DNA from 3 places in the Comamonas sp. DB36 genome. Region 2 is predicted to be linked to each of the others. Evidence: predicted binding sites of a transcription regulator. Region 2 holds the regulator's gene; each other region holds the start of a gene.
The links. The regulator sigma-54, encoded in region 2, starts transcription at its own class of promoters, with help from an activator protein. The targets are predictions, from matches to a motif close to TGGCANGNAANCTGCTTT.
Positions count from the first base shown of each region.

Region 1: the regulator sigma-54 is predicted to act here: its motif matches at 5,040-5,057, upstream of ACSVDO_RS01175 (ammonium transporter).
Region 3: the regulator sigma-54 is predicted to act here: its motif matches at 4,473-4,490, upstream of glnA (type I glutamate--ammonia ligase).

Region 1 covers NZ_CP196631.1:249,472-255,725, forward strand. Annotated here, with positions in the region: gene mrdA (penicillin-binding protein 2) at 1-1,499, shown strand, start outside; gene ACSVDO_RS01155 (amino acid ABC transporter ATP-binding protein) at 1,512-2,252, opposite strand; gene ACSVDO_RS01160 (amino acid ABC transporter permease) at 2,249-3,031, opposite strand; gene ACSVDO_RS01165 (ABC transporter substrate-binding protein) at 3,055-3,828, opposite strand; gene ACSVDO_RS01170 (sulfite exporter TauE/SafE family protein) at 3,970-4,728, opposite strand; gene ACSVDO_RS01175 (ammonium transporter) at 5,096-6,254, shown strand, end outside.
Region 2 covers NZ_CP196631.1:4,237,846-4,244,099, reverse strand. Annotated here, with positions in the region: gene argS (arginine--tRNA ligase) at 1-514, shown strand, start outside; gene ACSVDO_RS19870 (SPOR domain-containing protein) at 527-1,225, shown strand; gene ACSVDO_RS19865 (thiol:disulfide interchange protein DsbA/DsbL) at 1,282-1,932, shown strand; gene lptA (lipopolysaccharide transport periplasmic protein LptA) at 2,097-2,717, shown strand; gene lptB (LPS export ABC transporter ATP-binding protein) at 2,728-3,489, shown strand; gene ACSVDO_RS19850 (RNA polymerase factor sigma-54) at 3,533-5,104, shown strand; gene ACSVDO_RS19845 (THUMP domain-containing class I SAM-dependent RNA methyltransferase) at 5,176-6,254, shown strand, end outside.
Region 3 covers NZ_CP196631.1:1,257,558-1,263,811, reverse strand. Annotated here, with positions in the region: gene ntrC (nitrogen regulation protein NR(I)) at 1-1,165, opposite strand, end outside; gene glnL (nitrogen regulation protein NR(II)) at 1,205-2,284, opposite strand; gene ACSVDO_RS06000 (hypothetical protein) at 2,293-2,811, opposite strand; gene glnA (type I glutamate--ammonia ligase) at 3,010-4,425, opposite strand; gene ACSVDO_RS05990 (competence/damage-inducible protein A) at 4,613-5,434, opposite strand; gene ACSVDO_RS05985 (EI24 domain-containing protein) at 5,441-6,254, opposite strand, start outside.

The sequences.
Region 1 (6,254 bases), 500 kb from region 2:
ACCGCGGCACCGAAGTCATAGGCAAGCTGGGCATAGAGCAGAGCTACGAAAAGGACCTGCACGGCCTCACGGGCTGGGAGCAGCTCGAGACTTCGGCCGGCGGCTATGCGGTGCGCAAGCTCGGCAGCCGCGCCGCGACGCCCGGCGACAGCCTGGTGCTGTCGCTCGACATCCGCCTGCAGCGCATGATCGAGCAGCTCTACGGCAACCGCCGCGGTGCGCTGGTCGCGATCGACCCGCGCAACGGCGAAGTGCTGGCCATGGTCAGCCGCCCGGCGTTCGACCTGAACCTGTTTGTCGACGGCATAGACCAGGAAAGCTGGACCCAGCTCAACGAGTCCATAGACCGTCCCATGCTCAACCGCGCGCTGCGCGGCACCTACCCGCCGGGCTCGACCTACAAGCCTTTCATGGCGCTGGGCGCGCTCGAGCGCGGCGCGCGCCGCACCGACAGCATCACGCAGGACAACGGCAGCTGGACCTTCGGCGGCCACACATTCCGCAGCGGCCACCCCAACGGCCCCGTCGACCTGCACCGCGCCATCGTCAAGTCGAGCAACGTGTATTTCTACCAGCTGGCCAACGACATGGGTGTCGATGCCATGCACGATTTCATGAAGCCGCTGGGCTTTGGCCAGATCACCGGCCTGGACGTGCGCGGCGAAGCGCGCGGCGTGCTGCCCAGCCAGGAGTGGAAGCGCAACACCTATAAGCGCCCCGAGCAGAAGAAATGGTATGCAGGTGAAACCATTTCGCTGGGCATTGGCCAGGGCTACAACAATTTCACGCTGCTGCAGCTCGCGCATGCGACGGCCACGCTGGCCAACAGCGGCGTCAAGCACCAGCCGCATCTGGGCCTGGGCAAGATCGATGCACTGACCCGGCGCTACCAGCAGCTGCCCCAGCCCGCAGGTATAGATTTGGGCTACAAGCCGCAGAACGTCGAAGCCGTGCGCCGCGCGGTCGCGGCCGTGACCGTCGACGGCACGGCGCGCGGCATTTTCGCGGGAGCGCCCTATACCTCGGCCGGCAAGACCGGCACGGCCCAGGCCGTGGGCGTGGGGCAGAAGGACAAATACAACGCGGCCAAGCTCAGCGAATACCAGCGCGACCACTCGCTCTACATGGCCTATGCGCCGGCCGACAAGCCCACCATTGCGCTGGCGCTGATTGTCGAGAACGCGGGCTTTGGCGCCGCAGCTGCAGGGCCGATCGCGCGCCGCGTGTTCGACTACTGGCTGCTGGGCCAATATCCGAGCGAGGAAGACATTGCTTCGGTGCGCTCGGGCCAGGCGCGCCTGCCCATGGGCCAGCCGCGCCGCGCCAACGACATCGCCGTGCCCGCCGACAGCGTGGCCGTCGAAGGCCTGCCGCGCAAGCCGCTGCCCGATCCTTTCCCTGCAGCCGCGCCCGCCGATGCGGCTGCGCGTCCTGCGGCAGCGGCGCAAAAGCCGCTGATTCCGGCCGCAGCCGCGGTCGGCTGGGTGCCCGAAGACTGACAGCGCCCAGCGCTAGCCGCCCATGCGGCCGATGAAGGCGCGGATGCGCTCGTTGGCCGGCTGACCGAAGAATTCGGCCGGCGGGGCTTCATGCGCAATGCGCCCCTGGTCGAAGAACAGCACGCGGTCGGCGACTTCGCGTGCAAAGCCCATCTCGTGCGTCACGACGATCATGGTCATGCCCGCGCGCGCGAGCTCGCGCATCACGTCCAGCACTTCCTGCACCATCTCCGGGTCCAGCGCCGAAGTCGGCTCGTCGAACAGCATCACCTTGGGGTTCATCGCCAGCGCGCGCGCAATCGCCACGCGCTGCTGCTGCCCGCCCGACAGCTGCCAGGGGTACTTGGCGCTGTGCTCCTGCAGGCCCACGCGGCGCAGCAGGGCCATGGCCTGGGCATTCGCCTGGGCGCGCGGCGTGCGGTGGATGCGCCGCGGCGCGAGCGTCAGGTTGTCGAGCACCGTCATGTGACCGAACAGGTTGAACTGCTGGAACACCATGCCCACGTCGGTGCGCTGCTGCTGCAGCGTGGCTTCATTCGGCCCCACGGCAACGCCCGCAATGGTGATGGTGCCGCTGTCGTGCGGCGCGAGCCGGTTGATGGCGCGCAGCAGCGTGGACTTGCCCGAGCCCGAGGCGCCGATGATCACGCTGACTTCGCCCGTGCGGAACTGCGTCGACACGTCGCGCAGCACCGGCTGGCCGCCAAAGGATTTGCAGACCCGGTCGATGACGATGTAGGGCGCGCCACTCATTGCGCTCGGCCTTCGATGTCGAAGCGGTATTCGATCGCCTGGGTCGCCTGGGTCACGAGCGTGGTCAGCACCAGATAGGTCAGCGCCACCGTGCTGAGCGTGGCGATGGGCTGGAAAGTCGTCGACTGCAGGCGGTTGCCGACATTGGTCAGCTCGACCACGCCTATCGCATAGGCCAGCGACGAATCCTTGAGCAGCGCGACGAAGTTGCTGACCAGCGGCGGCAGCGCCATCTTGAACGCCTGGGGCATGACCACGTCGAGAAACACATGGCGCCGGCCCAGGCCCAGCGCGCGTGCGGCCTCGGTCTGGCCCTGGGGCACGGCCAGCAGGCCGGCGCGAATCGCTTCGCTGTTGTAGGCGCCCGCATTGAGCCCCAGCGCCAACACCGCCGCCGCGAACTCGGGCAGGCGCAGTCCGGGGATGAGCAGCGGCAGCGCAAAATAGACGAACAGGATCTGCACCAGCAGCGGCGTGCCGCGTATCACCCAGAGGTAGAAGCGCGCACCCCAGCGCAGCAGCGTCCAGCGTGACGTGCGCGCCAGCGCCGTCGCCGTGCCCAGCAGCAGCCCCAGGCCGCCGCTGACCAGCGTGAGCCACAGCGTGGTGCGCGCGCCGTCGGCAAATATCTGCGCGCTCGAGCCTATGGGTTCGGGCAGCCAGGAAAACAGCCAGCCCAGCGCGGCCACGACCAGCACCAGCAGCAGCAGCGCCGTGACCAGCGTCGCGTTGCTGCGCTGCAGGCGCGTCCAGTGTGCGGGCCAGAAGGCAATGGGCATGGGATGCCTTGTGTGTGGCCGGCTCAGCGCGGTGCGGGGCAGCGTATGTCTTCCTGGAAGTACTTCTGCGCGACCTTGGCATAGCTGCCGTCGGCCATCACGGCCTGCAGCGCCTGCGACCAGGCGTCAGCCAGGCCGGTGTTGCCCAGCGCCATGGCCGCCGCAATGCGCTCGACGGTGACCATCTCGCCCAGATGAAAGCCCGCTGCGGGAGACTTGCGCAGCAGCTCCTTGGCGACGAAGCGGTCGGTGACCATGGCATCGACGCGCTTGGAAACCAGCGCGCTGCGCGCATCGGCATCGGTGGGGAAGTTCTTCACCGCCTGCACGCCCGGCAGGCGCTGGACTTCGGCCGCATAGGTTGTGCCGGTCTGCACCGCGATGAGCTTGCCCTTGAGATCGCTGGCGCTGCGCAGCTTGGGCGTCAGCGAGACGATGGTGCCGCCCGAGCAATAGTGCGGCGCGGCAAAGGTCACGGCCTTGGCGCGCTCCGGCGTGATCGCATGCGAGGCAATGACCACGTCCCAGCGGTCCTGCTGCAGTCCCGTGAGCAGCGCATCGAAGCCCAACGCCTTCCATTGCGGCTGTAGCCCCATCTTGTGCGCCACGAGTTCGGCGATTTCGACCTCGAAACCGGTGAGCTGCTTGCCCTGGAAGAAATTGAACGGCGCGTAGTGGCCCTCGGTCGCGATGCGCAGCGTGCCCTCCTTGCGCACCGATTCCAGCGGCCGCGCCTGCGCGGCGGTGGCGGCCACGCACAGCGCGGCCAAAAGCGTGACGGCGGGCAGAATTCTCATGCGCATCTCCTGGAGGACAGGGCTTGACCCCTGCCGCCATGATCGCGCCTGCCACCGGCCCGGCGCAACCCGGAAAAGTTCGCATCGCCTTGCCTTATGCGGCCTACATGGCTTGCAAGTGCTTGCTGACTTGGAGTGCGCTCAGCGCAGAAAGGCGTCGTAGCCGGTCTTGAGGATCAGCACGCTGACCACGAGAATGAAGATGCTGCGCACGAAGCCCGTGCCATGGCGCAAGGCCATGTAGGTGCCGAGCATGCTGCCCATGACGTTCGCCAGCGCCAGAGGAAGCGCGAAATGCCACCAGACATGGCCCTTGAGGCTGAACAGCACGATGGCCGCGACATTGGTCGCGATGTTGAGCAGCTTGGCCGAGACCGAGGCGTTGAGGAAGTCGTAGCCCAGCAGGCGCACGAACAGGAACACGAAGAAGCTGCCCGTGCCCGGGCCGAAGAAGCCGTCGTAGAAGCCAATCACCAGGCCTATGGTGCAGGCCATCAGCGTTTCGGCGCGGCCCGTGAAGCGCGGCGCGTGGTTGCGGCCCATGTCCTTCTTGAGCAGCGTGTAGATCAGCACCAGCACCAGCACCACCGGCAGCAGCTTGCGCAGGAAGTCCGATGAGATGACGGTCACCGCCCAGGCACCGGCAAACGAGCCCGCGAAGCTCACCAGGATGGCCGGGGTCAGCGGGCCCCAGGGAATGCGCACGCGCCGGCCATATTGCCAGGCCGACATGGTCGTGCCCCAAACCGATGCACTTTTGCCCGTGCCCAGCAGCGTGGCCGGGGGCGCATGGGGAAACGCCGCGAAAATCGCCGGCACGAGGATCAAACCACCCCCGCCAACGATGGCATCGACAAACCCGGCCAGCATAGAAGCCAGCGAAACAAAGAGCCATTCCATAGGGCCGAGATTGTCGCACCGTCAGGGTGCATGCCGGCCCGGGGGACGCCCAATAAAAAAGCGCCGGACTGGGCCGGCGCTCTGTAAAGGCATCTCGCTGTATGCTTTTTGAATATTGGTCTATTTCTATGTCGAGTAGTGTCTCCTCGGCCCCTCTTCGTCGCACCGAGGTGCACTTGAGTGGTTGGACTGTACTGCTTGCACTCGCTTGGTGCATTGGGAGTTTCCCGGAGTGAACAGGTATCCAGGGGAGGCTCAATATGTATCTAGTGTGACTGTTTGCAAATAAAAGCGCGTATTTGCAGCGGTTTTGGCACGTCCTGTGCTTGCCTGCCTGTCAGCAACCACTCTTTCCCGGAGGCATGGCATGGACATGACAGGCAGGCAAGGCTTATCCAGGCGCGGCCGCGCAGCGCGGGCCGCTGGCGGGCTCACGGGGGGCGCGGCGTTCGCCAGCTGGGTGCTGCCCGCCAGCGCCGCAGGCGAGAGCGCCGCGGCCAGCGCTCCGCTGACGGCCCCGGCCATGGTTCCGATGGGCGCGCTCAACGGCGCCGACACCGGCTGGCTCATGGTCTGCACAGCCTTGGTGCTGCTGATGACGCTGCCCGGCGTGGCGCTGTTCTATGCGGGCATGGTGCGGCGCAAGAACGTGCTCAACACGCTGGCCAGCGTGCTGCTCGTGGCCTGCGTGGTCAGCGTGCTGTGGTTCGCGGCTGGCTATTCGCTGGCGTTCACACCCGGCGACGGCATTCTTGGCGGCTTGTCGCGCCTGGGTTTCGCCGGCCTGGACCCCGACTGGGCAGGCCAGCGGGTCAGCGTGAGCCATATGGCGCCCAACGTGCCCGAAGCGGCCTTCGCGATGTTCCAGCTGTCGTTCGCGGTGATCACGGCGGCGCTGCTGGTGGGCGCGCTGGTCGAGCGCATGCGGTTCACGGCGCTGCTGGTGTTCATCGCCTTGTGGACCTTGGCCGTCTACGTGCCGGTCGCGCACTGGGTCTGGGAGCCCGGTGGCTGGCTCGCGCGCCTGGGCGCGCTGGATTTCGCCGGCGGCACGGTGGTGCATGTCAATGCGGGCGCGGCGGGCCTGGCCTGCGCCTGGTATCTGGGCCCGCGCCAGGGCTATGGCCGCGAAGCCTTCGAGCCCTACAACCTGGGCTGGACCATGCTGGGCGCGAGCCTGCTGCTCATTGGCTGGTTCGGCTTCAACGCCGGCTCGGCGCTGGCCGCCGACAGCCGCGCAGCGCTGGCGCTGGCCGTGACGCATCTGGCGGCCGCGGGCGGCGCGCTCGGCTGGCTGATTGCCGAATGGCTGCTGCGCCGGCGCGCTTCGCTGCTGGGCCTGTGTTCGGGACTGGTCGCGGGGCTGGTGGCGATCACGCCCGCGGCCGGCTATGTGGGCCTGGGCCCGGCGCTGCTGATCGGCCTGATCGCGGGCGCGGTCTGCTACTGGGGCGCGACCGGGCTCAAGCGCGCGCTGGGCGCCGACGATGCGCTCGACGTGTTCGGCGTGCATGGCGTGGGCGGCA
Region 2 (6,254 bases):
CAAGCGCGCGGGCTCGTATGTGACGCTGCGCGATCTGATCGAATGGACCAGCAAGGACGCGGTGCGCTTCTTCCTGCTGAGCCGCAAGCCCGACACCGAATACACCTTCGATGTCGATCTGGCGGTGGCGCAGAACAACGACAACCCGGTCTACTACGTGCAGTACGCCCATGCGCGCATCTGCTCGGTGCTCAAGGCCTGGGGCGGCGATGCGGCGCAGCTCAAGAGCGTGGACCTGTCGGCGCTCGAAGGCCCGCAGGCGCAGGCGCTGATGCTGCAGCTGGCCAAGTACCCCGACATGCTGACGGCCGCCGCCCAGGGCAATGCCCCGCACGACGTGACGTTCTACCTGCGTGATCTGGCCGCTGCCTATCACAGCTACTACGACGCCGAACGCATTCTGGTCGACGACGAGGCCGTCAAGCTGGCGCGCCTGGCGTTGATCAGCGCGACCCGCCAGGTGTTGCACAATGGTCTGGCAGTGCTGGGCGTGTCCGCTCCAGAACGCATGTAAACCGATCACACCATGAAGAAACAGCAACGCGGCGGCACCATTCTCGGCATCATTCTTGGCATCATCGTCGGCCTGGGCGCAGCCCTGGGCGTGGCGGTATATGTCAGCAAGGTGCCCGTTCCTTTCCTCAGCAAATCGTCGAAGAACGCCGACCAGGATGCGGCCGAGGCCAAGAAGAACAAGGATTGGGATCCGAACTCTCCGCTGTACGGCAAGAACCCGGCGCGCATCACCGTGCCCGCGGCGCCCGATGCGGCGACCGGAGCGGTGACGGGCGGGGTGGCAGCGCCTGCCACGGCAGGAGTGACCGCGGCGCCTACCGATGTGCCGACCAGCCAGCCCGTGGCACCGGTCACCGCCACGACGTCTGCCGGCACCAAACCGGACGCCAAGGCGGACGCCAAGGCGGCGGCGTCCAGCGATCCGCTGGGCGATCTGGTCAAGGCCAAGTCGGCCGAGGCCAGCGCCGCAGAAAGCTTCAACTACTTCGTGCAGGCCGGCGCTTTCCGCAGCCCGTCCGATGCGGAAGCCCAGCGCGCCAAGCTTGCCATGCTGGGCTGGGAGTCGCGGGTCAGCGAGCGCGAACAGAACGGCCGCACCGTGTTTCGTGTGCGCGTAGGTCCGTTCGCCAAGCGCGATGACGCCGAGCAGCTCAAGGGCAAGCTCGAAGGCGCGGGCGTGGATTCCGCGCTGGTGCGGGTGCAGCGCTGAACTTTTTAGCGCGCCCGCCCTCTGACCTATCAGAACCGAACAAGGAGTGTTGTTTCATGAAACGCCGTGAGTTTTCTCTGGCTGCCGCTGCGGCAGCTTCCGCTTCCGCTTTTTCCTTTGTCGCCACGCCTGCTCTGGCCCAGGCCGCGTTCAAGGAAGGCAAGGATTACGCCAAGCTGTCCAAGCCCGTGGCGACCACCGCCGGCGCCGGCAAGGTCGAGGTGATCGAGTTCTTCTGGTACAGCTGCCCGCATTGCCATGCTTTCGAGCCGGCGTTCGCGGCCTGGAAGTCGGCGGCGCCCGCCGATGTGGTGGTGCAGCGCGTGCCCGTGGGCTTCAATGCCAGCTTCGTTCCCCAGCAAAAGCTGTACTACGCGCTGCTCGCCATGGGCAAGCTCGATGAAGTCCACACCAAGGTGTTCCAGGCAATCCACGTCGAGCGCAACCGCCTGGCCAAGGATGACGACATCTTTGCCTGGGTCGGCAAGCAGGGCGTGGATGTGAACAAGTTCAAGGAAGCCTACAACTCGTTCACCGTGTCCAACCAGGTGCGCAAGGCGACCCAGCTGCAGCAGGACTACAACGTCGAAGGCGTGCCTTCGATCGGCGTGGCCGGGCGCTTCTACACCGATGGCACGATGGCCGGCAACATGGCCAATGTGCTGCGCGTGACCGATCACCTGATCGCCGTGAGCCGCAAGGGCTGATAGCGCCCGGCACATGCCGCACCAGCCCGCCTTGCGCGGGCTTTTTTGTGTGCGCGCTTCGCTCGGGCCTGCGGCTGTCCGGCCTTTCATCCCCTGGTTCATGTCAGGGCGTGGCGAATTAATGGGTGACACGCCCTACAATGGTCGCAAGATTCGTGCCCTCCATGAAAAAACGCCTACTCCCCCTCCTATTGCTTTCAGCCCTTGTCTGCGGCACGGTGCAGGCCGAAAAGGCCGACCGCAACAAGCCCATGAACATCGAGGCCGATGCACTGCGCCACGATGAACTCAAGCAGACCAGTGTCTTCACCGGCAACGTGGTGATGACCAAGGGCACTATCGTGCTGCGCGGCGCGCAGCTCGACGTGCGCCAGGATGCCGAGGGCTATCAGTTCGGCACCGTGATCGCGGCACCGGGCAAGCGCGCGTTTTTCCGGCAAAAGCGCGACACCTTGCCGGGTCAGCCCGATGAGTATGTCGAAGGCGAGGCCGAAGTCATCGAGTACGACGGCAAGGTCGACAACGTCAAGCTGATACGCCGCGGCGAACTGCGCCGCTACCGCGGCACGGCGCTGAGCGACGAGATCACGGGCGCGGTCATCGTCTACAACAACCTCACCGATGTGTTCACCGTCGACGGCCAGGCCCGTGCGCCAGGCGGCGGCAGCACGGCTTCGGGAGGGCGGGTGCGCGCCGTGCTCGCGCCCAAGGAGCAGCCGCCGGCCCCGCCTGCCGCGCCGGCCGCCAACCTGCGTCCCAGCATGACCATCGAACCGAAGAAATGAGCCGCGCTCCGTGAACCCAACCCCGCCCGAATCCAGCCGCCTTGAAGTCAAGCACCTGGCCAAATCCTATGGCAGCCGCAAGGTCGTCAAGGACGTCTCGCTGGCGGTGCAAAAAGGCGAAGTCGTGGGCCTGCTGGGACCCAATGGCGCGGGCAAGACCACGTCGTTCTACATGATCGTGGGCCTGGTGCGCTGCGATGCCGGCGACATCTTCATCGACGGCCAGGCGGTGGGCAACATGCCCATCCACCAGCGCTCTCGCCTTGGGCTGTCGTATCTGCCGCAGGAGGCGTCGATCTTTCGCAAGCTCAGTGTCGAAGACAATGTGCGCGCGGTGCTCGAACTGCAGCGCGACGATGACGGCAAGCCGCTGACGCGCGACGAAATCGAGCGCCGCCTGCTGGCGCTGCTGCAGGAGCTGCGCGTTGACCATCTGCGCGAATCGCCTGCGCTGGCGCTGTCGGGCGGCGAACGCCGGCGCGTCGAGATCGCGCGTGCGCTGGCGACCCAGCCGCGCTTCATTCTGCTGGACGAGCCTTTTGCCGGTATCGATCCCATTGCCGTGATCGAGATCCAGCGCATCATCGGCTTTCTCAAGGCGCGCGGCATCGGTGTACTGATCACCGATCACAACGTGCGCGAAACGCTGGGCATCTGCGATCACGCCTTCATCATCAGCGACGGCCATGTGCTGGCGCAGGGCACGCCTGCGGAGATCGTGGAAAACGCCGATGTACGCCGGGTCTACCTCGGCGAGCACTTCCGGATGTGATGGCCATGTGCATGAGCTTGTGTCGGTCTGAGGGGGAATGCTGTTGAAGCCGGGTCTGTCTCTACGTGTATCGCAGCATCTCGCACTCACGCCCCAGCTGCAGCAATCGATCTGGCTGCTGCAGCTCTCGACGCTGGAGCTGAGCCAGGAAGTCGAGCACATGCTCGACGACAATCCGTTCCTGGAACGCACCACCGAGGAAGCCGAGCGCGAGGAGTTCGGCCTGGCGCAATCCGATGTGCCCGCGCAGCGCGACGACTATGCCGACGACGCCTACGCATCGACTGCGTCGACCAGCGAGAAATCCAGCAGCAGCGAAACCGACGGCAGCGAAGTCACGGCCGCGGCCGATGCCGCACCCGATTGGGAAGGCGACGGCAGCGCCGATCTGGCGCCCGACGACAGCGAATGGGGCGGCGAAGCGCGCGCGCGCAGCGGCGACGACGACACCGAAGCCCAGGATCTGGCACATGGACATGAGTCGCTGACCGATTTCCTGCACCGCCAGGCGCTGTCGCTGCGCCTGGGCGATGTCGATCGCGCGGCGCTGCGCTTCATGATCGAATCGCTCAACGAACATGGCTATCTCGAGGACCCGCTCGAGGAACTCGCCGCGGGCCTGGCCGGGCCCGACGCGCTCGAGGAGCAGGAAGAGCTGGTCCACCATTTCACCGTGGCGCTGCGCCTGCTGCAGTCGCTCGAACCCGTGGGCGTGGGCGCGCGCAACCTGGCCGAATGCCTCACGCTGCAGCTCAAGCACCTGGCGGCGCGCGATGACGAACACACCGACGCCGCGACCGTGCAGACCGCGCTGCGCATCTGCGAGCAGCCCATGGACCTGCTGGCCCGGCGCGATGTGCGCCGGCTGATGCAGGCCTGCGGCGCGAGCGACGAACGCATTCGCGCGGCCATGGCCCTGATCGCGCGGCTGGAGCCCCGGCCCGGCCGGCGCTTTGCCGACGTGGAGCGCAATCTGGTCGTGCCCGACGTGCTGGTGCGCAAGATGGCGCGCAGCAGCGGCGACGGCCAGCCGCAGTTCAGCGTGCAGCTCAACCCCGACGTGATGCCGCGGCTGCGCGTGCACGACATCTATGCCAACGCCTTGCGCGGCCACAAGGGCAGCGAAGGGCATGCGGGACTGCAGCAGCGGCTGCAGGAGGCGCGCTGGTTCATCAAGAACATTCAGCAGCGCTTCGACACCATCCTGCGCGTGTCGCAGGCCATCGTGCAGCGGCAGAAGAACTTCTTCACCCATGGCGAACTCGCGATGCGCCCGCTGGTGCTGCGCGACATCGCCGATGAACTGGGCCTGCACGAGTCGACGATCAGCCGCGTGACCACGGCCAAGTACATGTCGACGCCCATGGGCACCTATGAACTCAAGTATTTCTTCGGCTCGGGCCTGGGCACCGAGACCGGCGGCAATGCGTCGAGCACTGCGGTGCGCGCGCTGATCAAGCAGTTCGTCGCGGCCGAGAACCCGCTCAAGCCGCTGTCGGACAGCCAGCTGGCCGACATGCTCAAGGAGCAGGGCATCGAGTGCGCGCGCCGCACCGTGGCCAAATACCGCGACGTGCTGAAGATCGCGCCGGCCAATCTGCGCAAGTCGCTGTAGCGCCCAGGGTCTGGCAACATGACCTCGAATGTTCGCACTTCACGGCAAACGCGTATCCTTGCCCCCCTGCTATGAATCAACTGCAACTGTTTTTGCCCTGCGCCGCCGGCGTTGAGGACTATCTGGCCGATGAGGCCCACCGTATCACGGGGCTCACGGGACACGACCTGCTCGTCGGCCGCGGCGGCGTGATGCTGCGCGCCTCGTGGCGCGATGCGCTGCTGCTCAACCTGCACAGCCGGCTCGCGCAGCGCGTGCTGGTGCAGTTGTCGACCTCGCAGTACCGCAACGAGAACGACCTGTACCGCGCGGCCAGCGAAGTGGCCTGGGAAATCTGGTTCACTCCGCGCCAGAGCTTCAAGATCGAAGTCACGTCCCAGCACAGCCCGCTGACCAGCCTGAATTTCGCCGCGCTGCGCGTCAAGGACGCGATCGCCGACCGCTTCCGCGCCAAGACCGGCGTGCGCCCCGACGTCGAGACCCGTTATCCCGACGTGCGCGTGCACCTGCACTTGACCACGGACGAGGCAACCATCTACATGGACACTTCGGGCGAAGCGCTGTTCAAGCGCGGCTGGCGCGAAGACAAGGGCGATGCCCCGCTCAAGGAAACGCTGGCCGCGGCAATGATTGCCGCCACCGGCTGGGACCCGCATGGCGACAATCCGCAGCCGCTGTACGACCCCTGCTGCGGCAGCGGCACGGTGGTGATCGAGGCCGCGCAGATCGCCTGCAGGATTCCTCCGGGCATCCAGCGCCGCTTTGCGTTCGAGAAGCTCGTGCCGTTCCAGCCCCATGTCTGGGAAGCCATCGTGCGCCAGGCCGAAGACGCGATCTGCGAAAGCCCGGTGGGCATCTATGGCTCCGACGTCTCGCACCGCATGGTCGATTTCGCCGAACGCAATGCCGAGCGCGCGGGCGTGGCCCGGGCCGTGAATCTGCGCGGCGGTGATGCGCTGCAGCGCATGCCGCCCAGCGAGCAGCCCGGCGTGATGGTGCTGAACCCGCCTTACGGCGAGCGTATCGCCGCGGCCGGCACCGCGGGCCGCAATGCGGCCGAGCGCATGGGCCAGGTGGAGCAGGTGGGCCGCGAGACCGCGCAGACCGAGGACGGCGTCGAGTTCTTCAATGAACTCGCCTCGCACTGGAA
Region 3 (6,254 bases), 1.5 Mb from region 2:
CTTCGGGCGGCAAGTCCTTGACCGAGATCTGCTGCGCGGGCGCCATCACGGTGAGCCAGTGGCAAATGTTTTCCAGCTGACGCACATTGCCCGGGAACGAGAACGCCTCGAGCCGCTGCAGCGCCGCCTCGGCAATGCGCTTGGGCTCGACACCCAGCTGACGCGCGCTCTGCTGCAGGAAATGGCGAGCGAGCATGCGCACGTCCTCGCGGCGCTCGCGCAGCGCCGGCAGGCGCAGACGGATCACGTTGAGGCGGTGGAACAAATCCTCGCGAAAGCCGCCTTCGCGCACGCGCTGCTCCAAATCCTGGTGGGTCGCGGCGATCACGCGCACATGCGACTTCACCGGAGCATGGCCGCCCACGCGGTAGAAATGGCCGTCGGACAGCACGCGCAGCAGGCGCGTCTGCAGGTCGAACGGCATGTCGCCGATTTCATCGAGAAACAGCGTGCCGCCGTCGGCCTGCTCGAAGCGCCCGCGGCGCTGGGTCTGGGCGCCGGTGAACGCACCGCGCTCATGGCCGAACAGTTCGCTTTCCAGCAGGTCCTTGGGAATGGCCGCGGTATTGATCGCGACGAACGGTCCGCCCGAGACGGGCGAATGCTTGTGCAGCGCGCGCGCGACCAGCTCCTTGCCCGAGCCCGATTCGCCCGTGATCAGCACCGTCACCTGGCTCTGGCTCAGGCGGCCGATGGCGCGGAACACGTCCTGCATGGCGGGCGCCTGGCCCAGCATTTCGGCGTTCAGCGGCGCCTGGTCCTCGATGATCTCCTCGCGCTGGCTTTCCTCGACCGCGCGGCGGATCAGCTCCACGGCCTTGGGCAGGTCGAACGGCTTGGCCAGGTATTCGAACGCTCCGCGCTGGAAGGCCGACACGGCGCTGTCCAGGTCGGAGTACGCCGTCATGATGATCACCGGCAGGCCGGGCTGCTGGGTGCGCACCTGCTCGAGCAGCTGCAGGCCCGAGCCGCCGGGCATGCGGATGTCGCTGACCAGCACCTGGGGAGGCTGGCGCGCGGGATCGCTGGCGTCTATGTCGGCCAGCGCCTCGAGCACTTCACGCGGATTGGTGAAGCTGCGGGTCGGCAGGTTTTCCCGTGCCAGGGCCTTTTCCAGGACGAAGCGGATCGAAGGGTCGTCATCTACTATCCAGATCGGCTTCATACTTTCTTGCTTCCTTACGCTTGGGTGTTGTCATGGACCTCAGGGCAAGGGGATGAGAATGCGGAAATCGGTGCAACCTGGCTGGCTGTCGCATTCGATCAAGCCATCGTGCCGCTGCACAAAGGTCTGGGCCAATGTCAGCCCCAGACCCGATCCGCCGTCCCGTCCAGACACCAGGGGATAGAAAATCCTGTCCCTGATGGTCTCTGGCACGCCCGGTCCGTTGTCTATCACATGCAATTCCAATGCCAGGCGGTAGCGCTGTTTACCAAAAGTCACCTGCCGGGCGACGCGTGTGCGCAGAGTGATGCAGGCATCGCCCTGCACAATGCGTGGCGCGAGTGCCTGCGCGGCGTTCTGCACGATGTTCAGCACGGCCTGTATCAGCTGCGCGCGGTCGCCGCGGAACTCGGGAATCGAGGTGTCGTAGTCGCGCCGCACGCTCAGACCCTGCGGGTACTCGACCAGCACCAGCGAGCGCACGCGCTCGCAGACTTCGTGGATGTTGACGTCGCCGACCAGATGCGGATGGCGGTGCGGCGCGAGCAGGCGATCGACCAGGCTCTGCAGCCGGTCGGCTTCGTGCACGATCACCTGGGTGTACTCGCGCATCTCGGGGCTCTCGAGGTCCATCTCGAGCAGCTGCGCCGCGCCGCGAATGCCGCCCAGCGGGTTCTTGATCTCGTGCGCGAGGTTGCGTATGAGCTCCTTGTGCGCCTGCGTCTGCTCGATCAGCCGCTCCTCGCGGTCCTGGCGCACCTGCTGCTCGAGCGGCGACATCTCGAGCAGCACATGGCCCGAGCCTTCGGCGATCGACACGATCACCTGCATGGGAATCGACTCCTTGGCCTGGCGGCGCAGGCTGGCTTCGAAGCGCAGCGCCGCATAGTCCTGCACGCGCGCGCCGTCCATGGCCTTGTGCAGCAGCGCCGGGTCGACAAAGTGTTCGGAAAAGTCGCTGCCTTCGAGCATGCGCCGCGACAGGCCCAGCGCGTTCTCCAGCGCCGCATTGGCAAACAGCACCGAACCGTCAAGCGCCAGCACGGCCGTCAGGGTACAGAGCGAATCGAAGACATGGTAGGCGCTTTCCGGGCGCCGTTTCTCGAGGGAAAGGGGCATGTACGCCTTCAGTTGACGGGCACATCGGCAGCGGCTGCCGGCAGGCGGGCAATTTCCCGGCGCAGACCCGCGATGTCGCTCTGGTAGCGCGCGATCTGCGCCTTGAGGCTGGCCGTGCGCTCGATATAGCCCTGGGGATTGCGCAGCTCCAGCGCCGAGCGCTCGGGGCTGCCGTTGTTGTATTCGAGCTCCAGTTGGGCCAGGCGTTCCTGCGACTTGGCGAGCTCGCCCTGCAGGATGGCGCGCGCGTCCGAATCGCGCACGCGCTGGGCGCTGCCTTCGGCGCGCGGTGCAGGTGCGGGCGCGGCGCCGCTGCGTGCGGCCGGCGCCGCGGGTGCCGCCGAGGCACCGGGTGGCGGGCCGCCATGGATCACGGTCACATGACCGCCTTCCACGGGCTTGCAACCGCGCTCCTTGGCGCTGGTCGCATTGTTGGTGTATTCATTGCCACAGCGGTAGATCGTGCTCTGGGCCGAAGCCAGGGGTGCGAGCAGCGGCAATAACAGGAGTACAAGCAGTTTTTTCATCACAGTCCTCGGTCACCGTTGGCCTGCGGACAGGCGCGGCGCAGTAACCAACAGTATCGCCTGATCCGGTGACAAACAGGCGAATTGCCCCGCGCGCTGTGCGCGTGCGCCCACATTGCACACGCCGTGGAGGCGAAAAAAAAGCGGCTTGCGCCGCTTTCTTGTGCTGCGCCCCTTGCGGGGCGGCAGCTGGCTCCATCAGAGCGAGTAGTACATGTCGTATTCGACAGGGTGCACGGCCTGGCGGAAACGCGTCACTTCGGTCATCTTCAGTTCGATATAGGCATCGAGCATGGAGTCCGAGAACACGCCACCCTTGGTCAGGAACGCGCGGTCGGCGTCCAGGGCTTCGAGGGCCTGGTCCAGGCTGTGGCACACGGTGGGCACCAGCTTGTCTTCTTCCGGGGGCAGATGGTACAGATCCTTGGTCGCGGCTTCGCCGGGATGGATCTTGTTTTCCACGCCGTCCAGACCCGCCATCAGCAGTGCCGAGAAGCACAGGTAAGGGTTGGCCAGTGGATCGGGGAAGCGCGCTTCGATGCGGCGGCCCTTGGGGTTGGACACGTAAGGAATACGGATCGAAGCCGAACGGTTCTTGGCCGAGTAGGCCAGCTTGACCGGAGCTTCGAAGCCGGGGACCAGACGCTTGTAGCTGTTGGTGCCGGGGTTCGTGATGGCGTTCAGTGCACGGGCGTGCTTGATGATGCCGCCGATGTAGTACAGCGCGTAGTCAGACAGACCGGCATAGCCGTCGCCGGCAAACAGGTTCTTGCCGTCTTTCCAGACCGACTGGTGCACGTGCATGCCCGAGCCGTTGTCGCCAGCGTAGGGCTTGGGCATGAAGGTGGCCGTCTTGCCATAGGTGTTGGCCACGTTCCAGACGACGTACTTGAGCTGCTGCGTCCAGTCGGCGCGTTCCACCAGCGTGGAGAAGCGCGTACCGATTTCGTTCTGGCCTGCGCCCGCCACTTCGTGGTGGAACACTTCGACCGGAATGCCCAGCGATTCGAGGATCAGCGACATCTCGGCGCGCATGTCTTGCGTGCTGTCGACGGGAGGCACGGGGAAGTAGCCGCCCTTGGTCGTGGGACGGTGGCCGCGGTTGCCGGAATCGAACTTGGTGCCGGTGTTCCAGGGGGCTTCGTACTCTTCGATCTCGAAGCTCACGTGGCCGGGTTCGTTGGTCCAGCGCACGCCGTCGAAAATGAAGAATTCTGGCTCGGGTCCGAAGTAGGCGGTATCGCCCAGGCCCGATGCCTTCAGGTAGGCTTCAGCGCGCTTGGCGATGGAACGCGGATCGCGGTCGTAGGCCTTGCCGTCGCTGGGTTCGATCACGTCACACTGCAGGAACAGCGTGGTTTCTTCGAAGAAGGGGTCGATGTTCGCGGTGGCGGGATCGGGCATCAATTGCATGTCCGAGGCTTCAATGCCCTTCCAGCCAGCCACCGAGGAGCCGTCGAATGCATGGCCCGAAGTGAACTTGTCTTCATCGAAGTGCGACACAGGCACGGTCACGTGCTGTTCCTTGCCGCGGGTATCGGTGAAACGCAGGTCAACAAACTTGACCTCGTTCTCCTTCACCATCTTCATCACATCTGCAACGGTCTTAGCCATCAGGGTCTCCTGCAAAAACGGCTTGTTCAAAAAATGTTGCAATACTTCAAGCAGTTTGCGTGCCAACTTTGCACGCACTCCGATTGCCGTATTCGCTGGTGCTCACCCGCTCGCCCAAAGGCAGGCACCGTACCATGGCAGCGCCGAGCTTCACCAAAACGGTGCAATTCTGCGATGCCGAAAAAAATCACCCATTTCGCACCACTTCGGTGCTGTACTTCGCACCAATAGAGTGCAATCCCTCAATCAGTGCAGGCCAGGCGGATTCGACCGCCGTGGCCAGGCCCTTGATGCCGAGCTCGACATGCGCGCCGTGCACCGCATGGTCCACGCTGGGCAGGCTGAACACCCGGATGTCGCCATGGGCGGCTTCGAGTTGCTGCATCAGCGGCGTGAGTGTAGCCTCCCCCACGCCAAAAACCAGCACCGAACGCTCCTGCCGCGCAGGGCCATGGAACAGCGGCGCATAGTGCTGGTCGAGCACGCTTTCAACCATGGGCCAGGCCATGACGGGAAAGCCGGGCACGAAATGCACGGCACCGCCCGCGCGGCCCGCGCAGGAAAAACCGGGAATCTTGTTGTAGGGGTTGGCGATGATGCTTGCGCCCTGCGGAAAATTGCCCATCTGCAGCCGGTGCAGGTTATCGGGCCGGCCGGGCTCGAACACTTCGCCCTTCTCGGCCGCGACATCGCGCATGCGCTCCTCGATCAGCGCCACGGCTTGCGGGTGCAGCGCCAGCGGCACGCCCAGCGCCTGGGCCGCGCATTGCCGCGTATGGTCGTCGGGCGTGGCACCTATGCCGCCAAACGAGAACACCACGCTCGCGCTGTCGAACGCGCGCTCCAGCGCGGCCGTGAGCCGCGGCCGGTCGTCCCCTATGTATTCAGCGTATGACAGCGACAGGCCACGCGCCGCCAGCAGTTCAATCACCTTGGACAGATGCTTGTCTGCCCTTTTACCCGAAAGAATCTCATCGCCAATGATGATGGCGCCAAACTGCAAATCCATGAACACTCACTTGTGGGGGGAGGAAAGAGGTGGCACCTGCGCCGAAGATTCGGGCTGGGGCGCCAAGGGCACGATCACGTCGGCGGCGTCGACCGGCTGCGGGTTGGCGCGCAGCAGCTCGAGCGCCGCCAGGCAGAAATGCGCGAACCACAGCGACGAGAACGCGAACACCAGCGCATAGATCCAGATTGCCAGCGGAATCAGCACCCAGAACGCGGCCAGGAACAGCATGCCCGAAGCCCAGACAATGGCCGGCGCAGCGCCCAGATAGCCGCAGACCACGCCCATGACCATGAGGCTGTAGCGATGGCGCAGGAACAGCACGCGCCGCTCGCGCTTGCTCGCGTGCTCGGCCAGCGCGTCGAAAGCCATGACGCGGTAGGTGAGCCAGCCCCAGATCAGCGGCGGGATGATCAGCACCAGCGGCGGCACGAACCACAGCGGAACGGAAACGACCAGGGCAATCAGCGCGATCAGCGTCGAGCCCAGCGACCAGGCGAGGCTCGCGAGCAGCGAACCGCCCAGCTTGCGCTCTAGCAGGGGAAACCGCCGCTCGGCGACCAGCCGCACCAGCGCGGGCGCCATGCACAGCGCGACCAACAGCAGCGACAGCACGACAATGATGGGCATCGCGACCAGCACCACCAGCACCGGCGCCACCGCGGCCGAGCCAAAGCCCACGCCGCGCGCCTGCAGCCAGCCCCAGGCGGTCTGCAGCCAGCCCGCGCCGTCGAGCAGTCCCTGCACCCATTGCACCGTCGGCCCCCAAAAGAAGTAACCGAGCACGGTCGACAACAGGGTCATGAACAGCAGCGGGACC